DNA from 3 places in the Robertmurraya mangrovi genome. Region 2 is predicted to be linked to each of the others. Evidence: a T-box and tRNA genes for the amino acid it is inferred to sense, from the RefSeq annotation. Region 2 holds a T-box; the other regions hold tRNA genes.
The links. The T-box of region 2 lies ahead of asnS (asparagine--tRNA ligase). A T-box ahead of a tRNA ligase gene usually reads a tRNA of that ligase, here a tRNA-Asn.

Region 1 (4,557 bases), on a different contig from region 2:
GAAGATATATATTGCGGAAGTAGTTCAGTGGTAGAACACCACCTTGCCAAGGTGGGGGTCGCGGGTTCGAATCCCGTCTTCCGCTCCAGAAGATATGCCGGGGTGGCGGAACTGGCAGACGCACAGGACTTAAAATCCTGCGGTAGGTGACTACCGTACCGGTTCGATTCCGGTCCTCGGCACTTAACTTTTTTGCAAAAGCAAAAGAAGTTTCCAACAAACTATAAGATAAAAGATTAATAAGCGCCCGTAGCTCAATTGGATAGAGCGTCTGACTACGGATCAGAAGGTTATGGGTTCGACTCCTTTCGGGCGCGCCATTAATTATCAAGCAGTTGCAACTTGATACAAACGGGGAGTAGCTCAGCTTGGTAGAGCACTTGGTTTGGGACCAAGGGGTCGCAGGTTCGAATCCTGTCTTCCCGACCATGATTATATTAATATGGGGCCTTAGCTCAGCTGGGAGAGCGCCTGCCTTGCACGCAGGAGGTCAGCGGTTCGATCCCGCTAGGCTCCACTTAGATTTTTTTTCGTAACGTAGTGGTGAAAAGAATCTCCATTCAACTCATTTCGTAGTAGAATGAATCACACTTAAAATTTTGGCGGTGTAGCTCAGCTGGCTAGAGCGTACGGTTCATACCCGTGAGGTCGTGGGTTCGACTCCCTCCGCCGCTACCAATTAATCTTTAAATGGTGTAAGTAGCATTGAGTTAAGATCTCTTAGAAAGGACCTTTAGCTCAGCTGGTTAGAGCAGACGGCTCATAACCGTCCGGTCGTAGGTTCGAGTCCTACAAGGTCCACCATTTGTTTAACATCGGAGGTATACCCAAGTCCGGCTGAAGGGATCGGTCTTGAAAACCGACAGGCGGGTCAAACCGCGCGGGGGTTCGAATCCCTCTACCTCCTCCATTTTCTAAAAGAATAGGTTATTATTATCGCGGGGTGGAGCACGGTCGAATATGCTTCTTCGAATACTCTACAGCGCACTGATTGAGCCACTTCTTGAGATTCTTTCCGAAATCGGGGCGGTTTATCGGAATAGGTAATGCTTAATAAAGAGCATGTGCAATATGATATAAATATTATTATCGCGGGGTGGAGCAGTCCGGTAGCTCGTCGGGCTCATAACCCGAAGGTCGCAGGTTCAAATCCTGTCCCCGCAATCATCCATCTGGTCCCGTGGTGTAGCGGTTAACATGCCTGCCTGTCACGCAGGAGATCGCGGGTTCGATTCCCGTCGGGACCGCCATTATAATCATATATATATTATTTACCCTAATGGATAACTCGGAGGGGTAGCGAAGTGGCTAAACGCGGCGGACTGTAAATCCGCTCCTTAGGGTTCGGCGGTTCGAATCCGTCCCCCTCCACCATTTTTAATTTAGGGGTATAGTTTAAAGGTAGAACGAAGGTCTCCAAAACCTTTGGTGTGGGTTCGATTCCTACTACCCCTGCCAAGGAAAACTATGGCGATTGTGGCGAAGTGGTTAACGCATCGGATTGTGGTTCCGACATTCGTGGGTTCGATTCCCATCAGTCGCCCCATTTATCATTTTTTTGGGCTATAGCCAAGCGGTAAGGCATCGCACTTTGACTGCGACATGCGTTGGTTCGAATCCAGCTAGCCCAGCCATTTTATTTTTATAAATCCATTGCGGGTGTAGTTTAATGGTAAAACCTCAGCCTTCCAAGCTGATGTCGTGAGTTCGATTCTCATCACCCGCTCCAATTGGGGCCTATAGCTCAGCTGGTTAGAGCGCACGCCTGATAAGCGTGAGGTCGATGGTTCGAGTCCATTTAGGCCCACCATTAATTAGTTGTATAATTACTAATTAATCGAGTATAATATATTTACATTAACTATTCCGCAGTAGCTCAGTGGTAGAGCAACGAGCAATTCATCATTGAATTTGCTACGAGTTGTACCCATCGAGACACTTCTTGCTTTACTTTCTGAGATGGGGACATTCGGCAAAGTAAGATAGATACAGGAAGCTAATACTAACTATTCCGCAGTAGCTCAGTGGTAGAGCATTCGGCTGTTAACCGAACGGTCGTAGGTTCGAGTCCTACCTGCGGAGCCATACATATTTGCGCCTTTAGCTCAGCTGGATAGAGCAACGGCCTTCTAAGCCGTGTGTCAGAGGTTCGAATCCTCTAAGGCGCGTAAAAACCAACTCATAACGAGTTGGTTTTTTTTATATAATGAGGTTTGGTGTCTAGTTCAGAGGAAATTCAACATCTGTTCTACAAAGTATAATGGTAACTTTTATAAAAACTTTTTTCCTCACTTAATGAAGATTACTTTATAATAGATTTAACAGGGGTGAGGATATGTTTAATAAAATTTTACTTGCGGCAGATGGCTCTGCTCATTCTATTCGTAGTTTTGAAAAATCATTGCATTTATTAGAAGATAACCCAAATGGAGAGATGACTGTTATCTATGTTATTGACGGTCAAAGATCAAAAGAAGATATCCTTCATCATTATGACCAAACCGTTGTGGAAGAAAAACGCAAGAAAAGATTAGCACCCATAGAAGAGAAGCTTCAGGAAAAAAATATTACATATAAAATAGAGATTTTACACGGAGAACCGGGCCCAACGATTGTTAATTATGCTAATTCCAATCATTTTGATCTCGTTGTTATCGGGAGCCGAGGGTTAAATAAATTTCAAGAAATGGTTTTAGGAAGTGTGAGTCATAAAGTGGCAAAGAGAGTAAAGGCACCGGTGATGATTGTAAAATAAGGCTCCTTTTTCTCTAAACACGGCGACTGTAATGGGTCGTCTTTTTTGTGTTTTTAAAAATTTTTAAAAAAAAGTGAACCGTATGTAGAAATCTTTTATCTAATTAGTAGTTAGTTAGAGAAGGGAGTATTCAGCTTGTTTGATTTATTGGATGTGACAAGTGCTCGTAAAGGGAATAAAGAAGCTTTTATTCGAATCATAGAAGCAAGTGAGAGCACAATGTATCGAATAGCGAAATCGATAGTAAAGTCCGATGAAGACTGTGCGGATGCCATTCAGGAAACGATTCTAAAGGCATACACCTCCATCGAATCATTAAAGGAACCAAAATTTTTCAAGACCTGGTTAATAAGAATCTTAATTAATGTATGCAATCAGATACTACGTTCAAAACAGAAAGTGATTCCTTTAGAGGGATGGAAGGAACCAGTTACACAAACAGGTTCCTACGATGAAATAGAGGTGAACGAGGTCGTAAACTCCCTTAATGAAGAAACTCGAATGTTGGTTATTCTTTATTATTTTGAAGATTTGAGTGTAAAGCAAATTGCACAGACTTTAGAAATTCCGGAAGGGACAGTTAAATCAAGATTGAGCCGAGCAAGGAATGAATTGTCTAGATTATTTCAATATGAAGGGAAGAAGCTGTTACCATGAGTAATCAAAATCTGGATCTAGAAATAAAAAAACATTTGAAGGGTAAAAAGCTTGTAATTCCTGATGTAGTTAAAGATCGAGTGACTGAGACATTACATTCTTTACCTGAAAGAAAGAGTAGATCTATATTTTACAAGAGAAAGAAATTAGCATCTATTGCAACGGCATCTATAGTTGCAGTAGCCATAGGTATTGGTACAACGTCAACAAGCTTAGCGGATACAATTAAGCAGATTCCCGTCTTTGAATCAGTCTTTCAATTAATAGGGGAAGAAAGTTTAAATAAAGCCCGTGAGAAAGGGATGGTGTCAACAATAGGAGAAAGCGCAGTTGATGAAGGAATTAAGGTTACTGTAACTGAGGTCCTCCATGATGGGACGATGATATCGATTGGATATTTATTAGAATCTGAGGAAAAATTAGATAGCCTTTTGAACCCCAAAATGAACTTTCAAATGGACGGAAAACCCTTAGGGACATATGGGGTAGGTGGAAGTAGTACAAAAATTAGTGAAAACAAACTTGCAGGTGTTTTTCATTTAAATATAGAAGGGTCACTAAAAGATCATTTTCAGCTAGATATGGGGATTGAAAAACTTGGAGATATAAATGGTGATTGGCATTTTACTTTTCCAGTAACAAAAAGTGATAAGGATAGTAAATCTATCATGCCAATGGCTACAAAAAACTATGGTGGGACTTCTGTTATTTTAGAAAAACTAACTTTTTCTGTTAGTTCGACCGAAGTACTAGTGAAAATAGTGGAATCAAAACAAAATAAGTTACATTATACTAATTTTGAGTTAATTGATGATAAGGGTCAAATGTTAGGGATGATTTCTAGCTCTGGAAAGATCAACAAAGATAAACTAGGCCAAAGATATAAATTAGTTTTTTCTCCATCTTCTGAAATTCCAAAATCAATTATATTAAGACCAACAGAGCTAAACCATGAGAGGTTAGATGTGAGCAAGATTAAAGGTTTAGAGGTAGAGGTTGAAATTGGATCCTGATTTGTAGACAAGAGGGAATAAAACGACTCATATCTTTTACACAATTGTACGGACTTATCCCCTGATTTGTCGAAAAAACGATATTTTGAAAAATTCGATGATAAAAAGGTTAAAATCGATGATATATTGCTC
Region 2 (4,557 bases):
CAAACGTGACAGAGTCAAGCTCCCATATTTGATAGCTAGTATTACCTCTCTTCTTTTCAGAGGTTAAAAAATAAAAATGGCTTTTACCATTAGCTCTCAAATAGCCGATTGGTTTATTTGCATCCCACTCCTGTAAAATGGTATGGTCACCGTTCATCAATATATCTTTATCCCTACCAAAGGTTGAATCATAGACACTTTTTAACAAAACATTATTCTCTTTATTCATCGTTACAACAGTTGGTCGTTGTAACGATGTTTGATGAAGAGGCTGAAGTGTTTTTGTATCAAAGCTAATTAAATAATAATCTGGCACTTCAAATTTAAATTCGGGATGTAATTTGACCGCTTCCGTGTTAACAAAGATTGTTTTTTCATCACTTGAAAAGAGTATTTGTACACCACGTGCATACAAAGTATGAGCACACTCTCGTTGTCCATCCTTCCATTTTTCAAGAAAATGACATTCTCCTGATGATAAGATTTCCGTTTCGCTCAACGACTTTACTGCCCAAATGTTAGTACGAAATTCGTAATTAGGTTGAAGCTCTTTTAATCTAGCAATTGTTTCTTCTTTTATCATTTTGTTTCTTTGCATCGTTCTTGGTTGAATTTTAAACTCTCTTGTTGCAACTAGAGGTAGTTTACTTAATTTTATTGTACGATGAATATGATTCGTTTTGTGAATATAATAAAGTCCAACCTCTCGTTTCTCCTGATCATCTCTTGGACTCAATGTAAAAACAATCGTATCCCCATGATCATCGAACCGCGCAGAAACAACTTCTCTGTTTTCTTCAAAAACTCTGTTCGTCGTATTTGTTTCGTAATTCCAAATTAAAAGCTCACCTTCATATAAATAACCTCCATCATAAGACCCTGTTGCGATGGCAACGATTGGTTTTGATGGATGGAAGGATACTTCGTTTATTTCATATTTTGTATCTAAAGTGGCAATTCTTTTACCTGTATCAACTTGATTAATTGTTACTCGATGTTTCAATAACACCGAAGACGAACTTCCATTTCCAATGTTCTTTACTTCCCAACCATAAAGGTCAAATATGCTGGTAATTGAAATAAGCTCTTTATTTTCACAAAAATAACTTCCTGTCATACGTCCATTTCCAGGAAAAGGAGTGGACCCTATTATTTGCTCTAATTGAATGTTCACCCTTGCTCTCCTTATTATTTTTTCCTTCCGAATGATTATGGAGATGAATCTTTGTAGATAACAACTCTACTTTTTGATGTTCTGTTTATAACATCCTAACTAATTTGCCATTAATGATCTTCGATTTGTTCATAGATGGTTCATTTTGTATCCATATGGAGTACCGAAAAATCGGTCTTCCCCCTTTTACATGAATTATAACAAATATTTCCATGAACATTGTGATTATTTGATTTTCTTTTAAGCTATCAAACCATCACCCACTTTATTAAAGTTGCATTGTAATTTAACTAAATGGGAACCAGGAATTGACCGTTAGTTATATAAGATAAATGCATTTATTGCGAATTAACATAGGAGGGTTCAATATTTTTTTGTAACTATCTACGATATTTAACGTCCAAATAATTGAGGTGAAATAATGAATAGGAAGTTAATGATTAGGATGGTTTCACTTGGATTGATCATATGTATGGGTTATTTGATTTTTAACTTGTTTGTGCCACAATCCCCTATAAAATCGATATCAAATACAGAAGTATTAACAAAAGCAATATTTTCAGACAAAGTGTTAACTCCTCTTGGAGACGAAGGAGAATATACTTATTACATCACTAAACATGAAAATGGAGCTTTTAAGCAAAAAGTGATTGATTTCATGATGAGTAAAGATTATTCATTCTTAACTCAAGAGGGATCGGGTTTATTTTTTGAAAAAGAAGATAAAGAGGTTGTACTTACTACTCAAATGTGGACTAGAAAATATGTGATATTGAAGGTTCCAAACATAGATTGATAACGAAAGAGAAGTTGAAGAAACTTTTACCTTACAAGGCAAACTGGCATAAGCCTAGGTTTCTTTGAGCAAAGTGATGGAATTTCTTTAGGAGAACTGGACAAATCATATGTTTTGTGATAAATTATCACAAGAAAATTGAAAAACTACATATTTTTAAATCGATGAAGAGGAGAGTAGTTTTTGCTATACTCTATAGCGATCCGGGGACGGTGGAAGCCTGGAGATGATGCAAGTATGAAAAACACCTCTGAGTTCTAACCGAAAGAGATATCTTAAGTAGGCTTAGACGTTACCAGAACGTTATTTACTGGGGTAAGCAATATTAAAGTTGGTCATAGTATGACAATTTGGGTGGTACCGCGGAAGTTAGTCTTTCGTCCCTTTCTTTGGGGATAGAAGGCTTTTTTTATTGCAAAAAATACTGTATGGAGGCAAATGATGATTAAAACCGTAGTAAAAGATTTATACAGAAATCAAGAAAAATTCACAGACCAAACTGTTCAAATTTCAGGCTGGATCCGTACTTTACGCGATTCCAAAACAATTGGCTTTATGGAGCTAAACGATGGATCATTTTTCAAAAGTGTACAAGTGGTTTTTGAAGATACTTTAGATAACTTCAAAGAAATTACGAAGTTACCTATTAGCTCTTCTGTGTTAATAGAAGGTGAATTTGTACCAACTCCTGAAATGAAACAGCCTTTTGAAATTAAAGCGACAAAGATTGTTGTTGAAGGATTATCGGACACAGATTTTCCGTTACAAAAAAAGAGACATTCTCTTGAATATTTAAGAACAATCTCTCATTTACGTCCGAGAGCCAATACCTTCTCAGCCGTTTTCAGAGTAAGATCTCTTGCATCTTATGCTTTACATAAATTCTTTCAGGAAAAAGGATTTGTATATGTTCATACACCGATTATTACCGGAAGCGATACAGAAGGCGCCGGGGAAATGTTCCGTGTAACATCAATGAATATGAACGAGATTCCAAAAACTGAAGATGGAAAAGTGGATGACAGTGCAGACTTCTTCGGCAAAGAAACCAACTTAACCGTTAGCGGTCAATTAAATGCGGAAAGCTTTGCACTTGCCTTCCGTAATGTGTATACCTTTGGACCTACCTTTAGAGCAGAAAATTCTAATACGGCAAGACATGCGGCAGAATTCTGGATGATCGAGCCGGAAGTTGCTTTTGCAGAATTACCGGATATCATGGACCTCGGAGAAGAAATGGTCAAGTATGTGATTAATTACGTTCTTGAACAAGCGCCTGAGGAAATGGAATTCTTTAATAGCTTTGTTGATAAGACACTTATTGAAAGATTGAAGAATGCATTAGAATCCGATTTTGGAAGAGTCACTTATACGGAAGCTGTTGAATTATTAATGAACTCCACTAAGGAATTTGAATACCCTGTTGAATGGGGAACGGATTTGCAAACGGAGCATGAACGTTACTTAAGTGAGGAAATTTACAAGCGTCCTGTCTTTGTAACCGACTATCCGAAAGAAATTAAGGCATTCTATATGAGAGCGAACGAGGATGGCAAGACCGTAGCTGCGACTGACCTTTTAGTTCCAGGTATTGGCGAGTTAATCGGAGGAAGCCAACGTGAGGAAAGAGAAGAAGTCCTTGCAGATAGAATTAAAGAACTTGGTATGAATGAAGAAGATTACTGGTGGTATCTAGAGTTGAGAAAATACGGTGGGACAAAGCATTCAGGCTATGGAATTGGGTTTGAACGTCTACTCATGTATTTAACTGGAATGAAGAATATCCGCGATGTAATCCCATTCCCTCGTACACCAGGAAATGCAGATTTTTAATTAAATAGGTGAAAAAAATGAACAATAGAGTGCAATGGCACTCTATTGTTTTTCATTAAGCTTAATTATTTTGATGAACCAGGTCTCCTGAATTTTATCTTCTAGCGATCATCTCGATTTCAACCTGTGCACCTAGAGGTAGGGATAACACACCTATCGTTGTGCGAGCTGGAAATGGCTCAGAAAATTGATTGGAATACACTTCATTCATTGCTGTGAAATGATTCATATCCGTTAAAAATACATTTACTTTTACCACATGATCAGGAGTTAATCCTGCTGCTTCCAATACCTCAAAAAGATTCTTAAAACATTGATTGGTCTGTTCAACAATATCCCCTTCTACAAGCTTTCCAGTCTGTGAGTCTACTGGGGTTTGTCCAGATAAAAATATTAAATCACCTGATTCAATGGCATGTGAATAAGGACCAACAGAAACAGCTCCAGAGGAACTGAAAGCCTTTCTTGACATATACAATTCCTCCTTTAGTATTAGAAAAAATAAATATAAATGGAAATTCTACGGGTATGTATTACCCATTTCTATAAGAATCCCTTCCTTATCAATCCTTTTATGAATGTAAGGAATATAGCTTAATTTCTTGTATTTTTCCCTCCAAATGATATTTAAGAAATTAGTTGATTCTTTAAGAAAATAGTCAGGAGAAAAGTTTTCATAACGATAACATTCGTTTGGGTATGTTTCACCAAACCCATATAATTCAAGAATATCTTGTTCGATTGCAATTCCACC
Region 3 (4,557 bases), on a different contig from region 2:
TTCGACTCCTTTCGGGCGCGCCACTATATTTAAGTAGTTAACAACTAGATATCGGGGAGTAGCTCAGCTTGGTAGAGCACTTGGTTTGGGACCAAGGGGTCGCAGGTTCGAATCCTGTCTTCCCGACCATCAATTTTATGGGGCCTTAGCTCAGCTGGGAGAGCGCCTGCCTTGCACGCAGGAGGTCAGCGGTTCGATCCCGCTAGGCTCCACTTAGATTTTTTCACGGAACGTAGTGGAGTGAAAAGAATCTACCATAATAATTTGGCGGTGTAGCTCAGCTGGCTAGAGCGTACGGTTCATACCCGTGAGGTCGTGGGTTCGACTCCCTCCGCCGCTACCATAATTTAAACTTTATTGGAGGTATACCCAAGTCCGGCTGAAGGGATCGGTCTTGAAAACCGACAGGCGGGTCAAACCGCGCGGGGGTTCGAATCCCTCTACCTCCTCCATTTTTAAAAAGAATATCTATAATACTATTATCGCGGGGTGGAGCACGGTCGAATATGCTTATTCGATTACTCTACAGCGCACCGATTGAGCCACTTCTTGAGATGCTTTCTGAAATCGAGGCGGTTTATCGGAATAGAAAATGCTTAACAAAGAGCATCTGCAATCTAAAACAAATACTATTATCGCGGGGTGGAGCAGTCTGGTAGCTCGTCGGGCTCATAACCCGAAGGTCGCAGGTTCAAATCCTGTCCCCGCAATAATCCATCTGGTCCCGTGGTGTAGCGGTTAACATGCCTGCCTGTCACGCAGGAGATCGCGGGTTCGATTCCCGTCGGGACCGCCATACTATATAATACTCGTTTAATTTGAGAAATTAATATGAAATATACGGCTCAGTAGCTCAGTTGGTAGAGCACGATGAATATACTTCTTGAAAAAACATCCAGCGTACCGATTTGAATTACATCTTTGTCTTTCCATCCTCGTAAATCGGGACGAAGGACGAAGCAAAACATATTGAATAGTATTTCAAAAAACGGCTCAGTAGCTCAGTTGGTAGAGCAAAGGACTGAAAATCCTTGTGTCGGCGGTTCGATTCCGTCCTGAGCCACCTTTTATTTTGGAGGGGTAGCGAAGTGGCTAAACGCGGCGGACTGTAAATCCGCTCCTTAGGGTTCGGCGGTTCGAATCCGTCCCCCTCCACCATTTTCTTATTTAGGGGTATAGTTTAAAGGTAGAACGAAGGTCTCCAAAACCTTTGGTGTGGGTTCGATTCCTACTACCCCTGCCAGAGTGAATTATGGCGGTTGTGGCGAAGTGGTTAACGCATCGGATTGTGGTTCCGACATTCGTGGGTTCGATTCCCATCAGTCGCCCCATAAAAGTTTTACTGAATAATCTTTGGGCTATAGCCAAGCGGTAAGGCATCGCACTTTGACTGCGACATGCGTTGGTTCGAATCCAGCTAGCCCAGTTATATGGCGGCATAGCCAAGTGGTAAGGCATAGGTCTGCAACACCTCTATCCCCGGTTCAAATCCGGGTGCCGCCTCCAAAAAATAATGCGGGTGTAGTTTAATGGTAAAACCTCAGCCTTCCAAGCTGATGTCGTGAGTTCGATTCTCATCACCCGCTCCATATGGGCCTATAGCTCAGCTGGTTAGAGCGCACGCCTGATAAGCGTGAGGTCGATGGTTCGAGTCCATTTAGGCCCATCATATACAATTAGTGAGATTAATACTAACTATTCCGCAGTAGCTCAGTGGTAGAGCATTCGGCTGTTAACCGAACGGTCGTAGGTTCGAGTCCTACCTGCGGAGCCATACATAAATTCTAAAGCTAGGTTCTATACCTAGCTTTTTTTGTGCTTTTTCTAACCTCTACTTTAAAGGAATTCAAACTTAACAAGTTATCTAGGATAAAATCTGCATCAATCAGTAACTAACTGTTGCGATACTCCTGAATTGATTGAATATATCTTCCAGAGCCTGTACAAGTCGAGCATTCTTTCTTATAGAAGAAGTATTTTTTTAAATATCCACTCCCATTACATTTATAACAAATTCCAACTAACCTCATGTTTATTCTCCTTATATATACTAATAAAAATATTTCCTTAAACTAGTTTAGATATTCATATTTATTTGCTAAGCGAGAACGTATAGATTCCGCTTAGTTATTCTAAATATGTGACTCATTTTAGAAAGTTAACTTTTAAACTTGAAATATGCCCATGTTCAATAATTAGTCATAAAGTAATAGTTTTTTTGAATTATTGAAGGAGATATGAACAGGTACGTAGAACTAGATTTGTGATGGAGAGAAATTGCTTAGGGAGATGACAGAGATGGAAAACAATTTGAGAGTATTAATATGTGACGACTCCGCATTAATTCGAAAAAAACTAAGAAGTACATTAGAAAAATGTAAGTGTAGTGATATTATTGAGGCAGAGAACGGTACGGTTGCTGTTGAAATGGCTATAAAACATTCACCTGATTTAATCTTCATGGATATTGTAATGCCTGATAAGGACGGAATTGAAGCATTAGAAGAAATTAAAGCTTCAAACCAAGAAATTAAGGTGGTAATGGCATCTTCTGCAGGTACTAAGGAACATCTAAAAAAGGCATTAGAGAAGGGTGCCTATGATTTTATACAAAAGCCAATTACATTAGAGGCAGTTACTAACTTAATTGAAAGAATACTGCTTGAAGAAAAGGAGGGAAGTTTAAATGTTTAGTCAATACTTCGGCCATTATCTATTGAACCGTGGGTATATAACTAGTGAACAGCTAAAAGATGCACTTGAATTACAAAAATCTGTTCATGTTAAGTTGGGTGTACTTGCTGTAGATGAAGGTTATATGACTCCATTACAAGTAGAAGAAACTCATCTTAAACAAACACAGATGGATAAAAGATTTGGTGAAATAGCAATCGAATTAGGTTTCTTGACGAATGACCAGTTAGAGGGTATGCTTACTGCTCAAAAACAAAATCATTTATTATTAGCTCAAGCTTTAGTGGATCGAGAGTATATGACTATTGAACAATTCTCACTAGCTTTAAACGAATATAAGAATGAAAATAGCCTTTCTGATGATAAATTTGAAGCAATCAAAAATGGGGATATTGAAGTTCTAGTAGAAAATTTAGTTCATATTGAGACAACTTCCTTAAAAGAACTTTATAGAGATTATTTATCCTTATTTATGAAAAATTTAATCAGGTTTATTGATGACCAGGTTTACCTTGAGGCTTACAATTCAGAGCAAGAAGTTAACAAGGAATGCTTTGTTCATCAAGAGATTACTGGTCAAACTCCATTGTTTACAGCAATATCTTCTAATACAGAGATTTTCCTAAAAATTGCTTCCATTTATGCAGAAGAAGAATTGACTGAAGTAAATGAATTAGCTGCAGCATCAGTAAGTGAATTTTTAAACTTACATAACGGTATTTTCTTAGTTAATATGTCTAATAAAGATATCGAGCTAAATATGAAACCGCAGAACTTTAGCCAAAATACTTTTGTAGATGGAATACAGCAAGGAAATATATTTACCGTTCATTTGTCAAAAGGGTCGTTCAACATCATTCTTTCTGAAAATCCAGAACTTATTCAAATTAGTTCTACAGAAGAAGCCGAGGTAGTTAAATAATCGTTTTTTTAACTAAAAGAGTCAGCCCAACAAAAGGGCTGACTCTTTTACTAAATGTATCTATAGAATTTACTAGTAGTAATAATCTAATAATCCCTTTATGCTTTTAATGCTTGAATTTGTAGGTCAATTTTTACTTTATCTCCAACTAGTACTCCACCAGTTTCTAAAGCAGAGTTCCATGTAAGTCCATAATCGCTTCTATTAAGCTTTCCAGCTACACTAAAACCTACTTTTTCATTTCCCCATGGGTCTTTGCCTGAACCTTCATAAGTAACAGAGAATGTTTCTTGCTTAGTTACACCGTGAAGAGTTAGTTCACCAGTCACATTATACTCATCATCATCTGTTTTTACAATTTCAGTTGATTTGAATGTCATGGTAGGGTGATTCTCTACATCAAAGAAGTCTGCTGAACGAAGGTGGTTGTCACGGTCTTCGTTACGTGTATCGATGCTTGCAATATCAATATTAAACTGAATAGATGCAGATGTTAGATCAGAAGGATCAGCCTCAACTTGAGCATCAAAGTTTTTAAATGTACCTTTTACGTTAGCAATCATCATATGTTTGATTGAAAAATCAACACTGCTATGTGCGTTATCTACTGTCCAATTAGTTTTACTCATTAGTTTCATCCACCTTTTTATAATTTATCTTTAATTCGAGATAATTGATTTCAAGATAAATTATAAAATGAAACTAACTTTTCGTCAAGTATGTTTTTAAAGGTTCTTTCGTGCCGGTAGTAGGACTATCTAAACATTAATGTGGAATCACTTGTCGGAGTAGGAAGGTATTGGGGAGAAGTAGAAAGTAAAAATAAAAAAGCTAAGACCAGGTGCTTAGCTTTCAAATATATTAATATTTAATTTAGTCTATATTTACCAGTCTTGTGTAGTTTCAAGTAATTTGTCAATTTCAATAATTTTGAGCCTATA

Region 1: it encodes a tRNA-Asn, which carries the amino acid that the T-box ahead of asnS (asparagine--tRNA ligase) is inferred to sense. The anticodon was not compared.
Region 3: it encodes a tRNA-Asn, which carries the amino acid that the T-box ahead of asnS (asparagine--tRNA ligase) is inferred to sense. The anticodon was not compared.

The regions. Positions count from the first base shown of each region.
Region 1 is NZ_JAXOFX010000029.1:30,169-34,725, reverse strand. It holds tRNA gene SM124_RS23385 (tRNA-Gly) at 14-88, shown strand; tRNA gene SM124_RS23380 (tRNA-Leu) at 97-182, shown strand; tRNA gene SM124_RS23375 (tRNA-Arg) at 244-320, shown strand; tRNA gene SM124_RS23370 (tRNA-Pro) at 353-429, shown strand; tRNA gene SM124_RS23365 (tRNA-Ala) at 445-517, shown strand; tRNA gene SM124_RS23360 (tRNA-Met) at 602-678, shown strand; tRNA gene SM124_RS23355 (tRNA-Ile) at 728-804, shown strand; tRNA gene SM124_RS23350 (tRNA-Ser) at 818-910, shown strand; tRNA gene SM124_RS23345 (tRNA-Met) at 1,091-1,164, shown strand; tRNA gene SM124_RS23340 (tRNA-Asp) at 1,175-1,250, shown strand; tRNA gene SM124_RS23335 (tRNA-Tyr) at 1,291-1,374, shown strand; tRNA gene SM124_RS23330 (tRNA-Trp) at 1,385-1,458, shown strand; tRNA gene SM124_RS23325 (tRNA-His) at 1,471-1,546, shown strand; tRNA gene SM124_RS23320 (tRNA-Gln) at 1,560-1,634, shown strand; tRNA gene SM124_RS23315 (tRNA-Gly) at 1,656-1,729, shown strand; tRNA gene SM124_RS23310 (tRNA-Ile) at 1,734-1,810, shown strand; tRNA gene SM124_RS23305 (tRNA-Asn) at 2,011-2,085, shown strand; tRNA gene SM124_RS23300 (tRNA-Arg) at 2,095-2,168, shown strand; gene SM124_RS23295 (universal stress protein) at 2,336-2,755, shown strand; gene SM124_RS23290 (sigma-70 family RNA polymerase sigma factor) at 2,891-3,412, shown strand; gene SM124_RS23285 (DUF4179 domain-containing protein) at 3,409-4,425, shown strand.
Region 2 is NZ_JAXOFX010000006.1:6,717-11,273, forward strand. It holds gene SM124_RS10765 (hypothetical protein) at 1-1,174, opposite strand, end outside; gene SM124_RS10770 (hypothetical protein) at 1,596-1,970, shown strand; T-box leader at 2,126-2,358, shown strand; gene asnS (asparagine--tRNA ligase) at 2,412-3,803, shown strand; gene SM124_RS10780 (RidA family protein) at 3,898-4,275, opposite strand; gene SM124_RS10785 (hypothetical protein) at 4,324-4,557, opposite strand, start outside.
Region 3 is NZ_JAXOFX010000001.1:1,393-5,949, forward strand. It holds tRNA gene SM124_RS00050 (tRNA-Arg) at 1-23, shown strand, start outside; tRNA gene SM124_RS00055 (tRNA-Pro) at 53-129, shown strand; tRNA gene SM124_RS00060 (tRNA-Ala) at 140-212, shown strand; tRNA gene SM124_RS00065 (tRNA-Met) at 267-343, shown strand; tRNA gene SM124_RS00070 (tRNA-Ser) at 360-452, shown strand; tRNA gene SM124_RS00075 (tRNA-Met) at 637-710, shown strand; tRNA gene SM124_RS00080 (tRNA-Asp) at 721-796, shown strand; tRNA gene SM124_RS00085 (tRNA-Phe) at 991-1,063, shown strand; tRNA gene SM124_RS00090 (tRNA-Tyr) at 1,075-1,158, shown strand; tRNA gene SM124_RS00095 (tRNA-Trp) at 1,170-1,243, shown strand; tRNA gene SM124_RS00100 (tRNA-His) at 1,256-1,331, shown strand; tRNA gene SM124_RS00105 (tRNA-Gln) at 1,355-1,426, shown strand; tRNA gene SM124_RS00110 (tRNA-Cys) at 1,433-1,506, shown strand; tRNA gene SM124_RS00115 (tRNA-Gly) at 1,516-1,589, shown strand; tRNA gene SM124_RS00120 (tRNA-Ile) at 1,593-1,666, shown strand; tRNA gene SM124_RS00125 (tRNA-Asn) at 1,700-1,774, shown strand; gene SM124_RS00130 (response regulator) at 2,299-2,694, shown strand; gene SM124_RS00135 (cyclic di-GMP-binding domain-containing protein, MshE-related) at 2,687-3,616, shown strand; gene SM124_RS00140 (YceI family protein) at 3,715-4,245, opposite strand; gene SM124_RS00145 (hypothetical protein) at 4,501-4,557, opposite strand, start outside.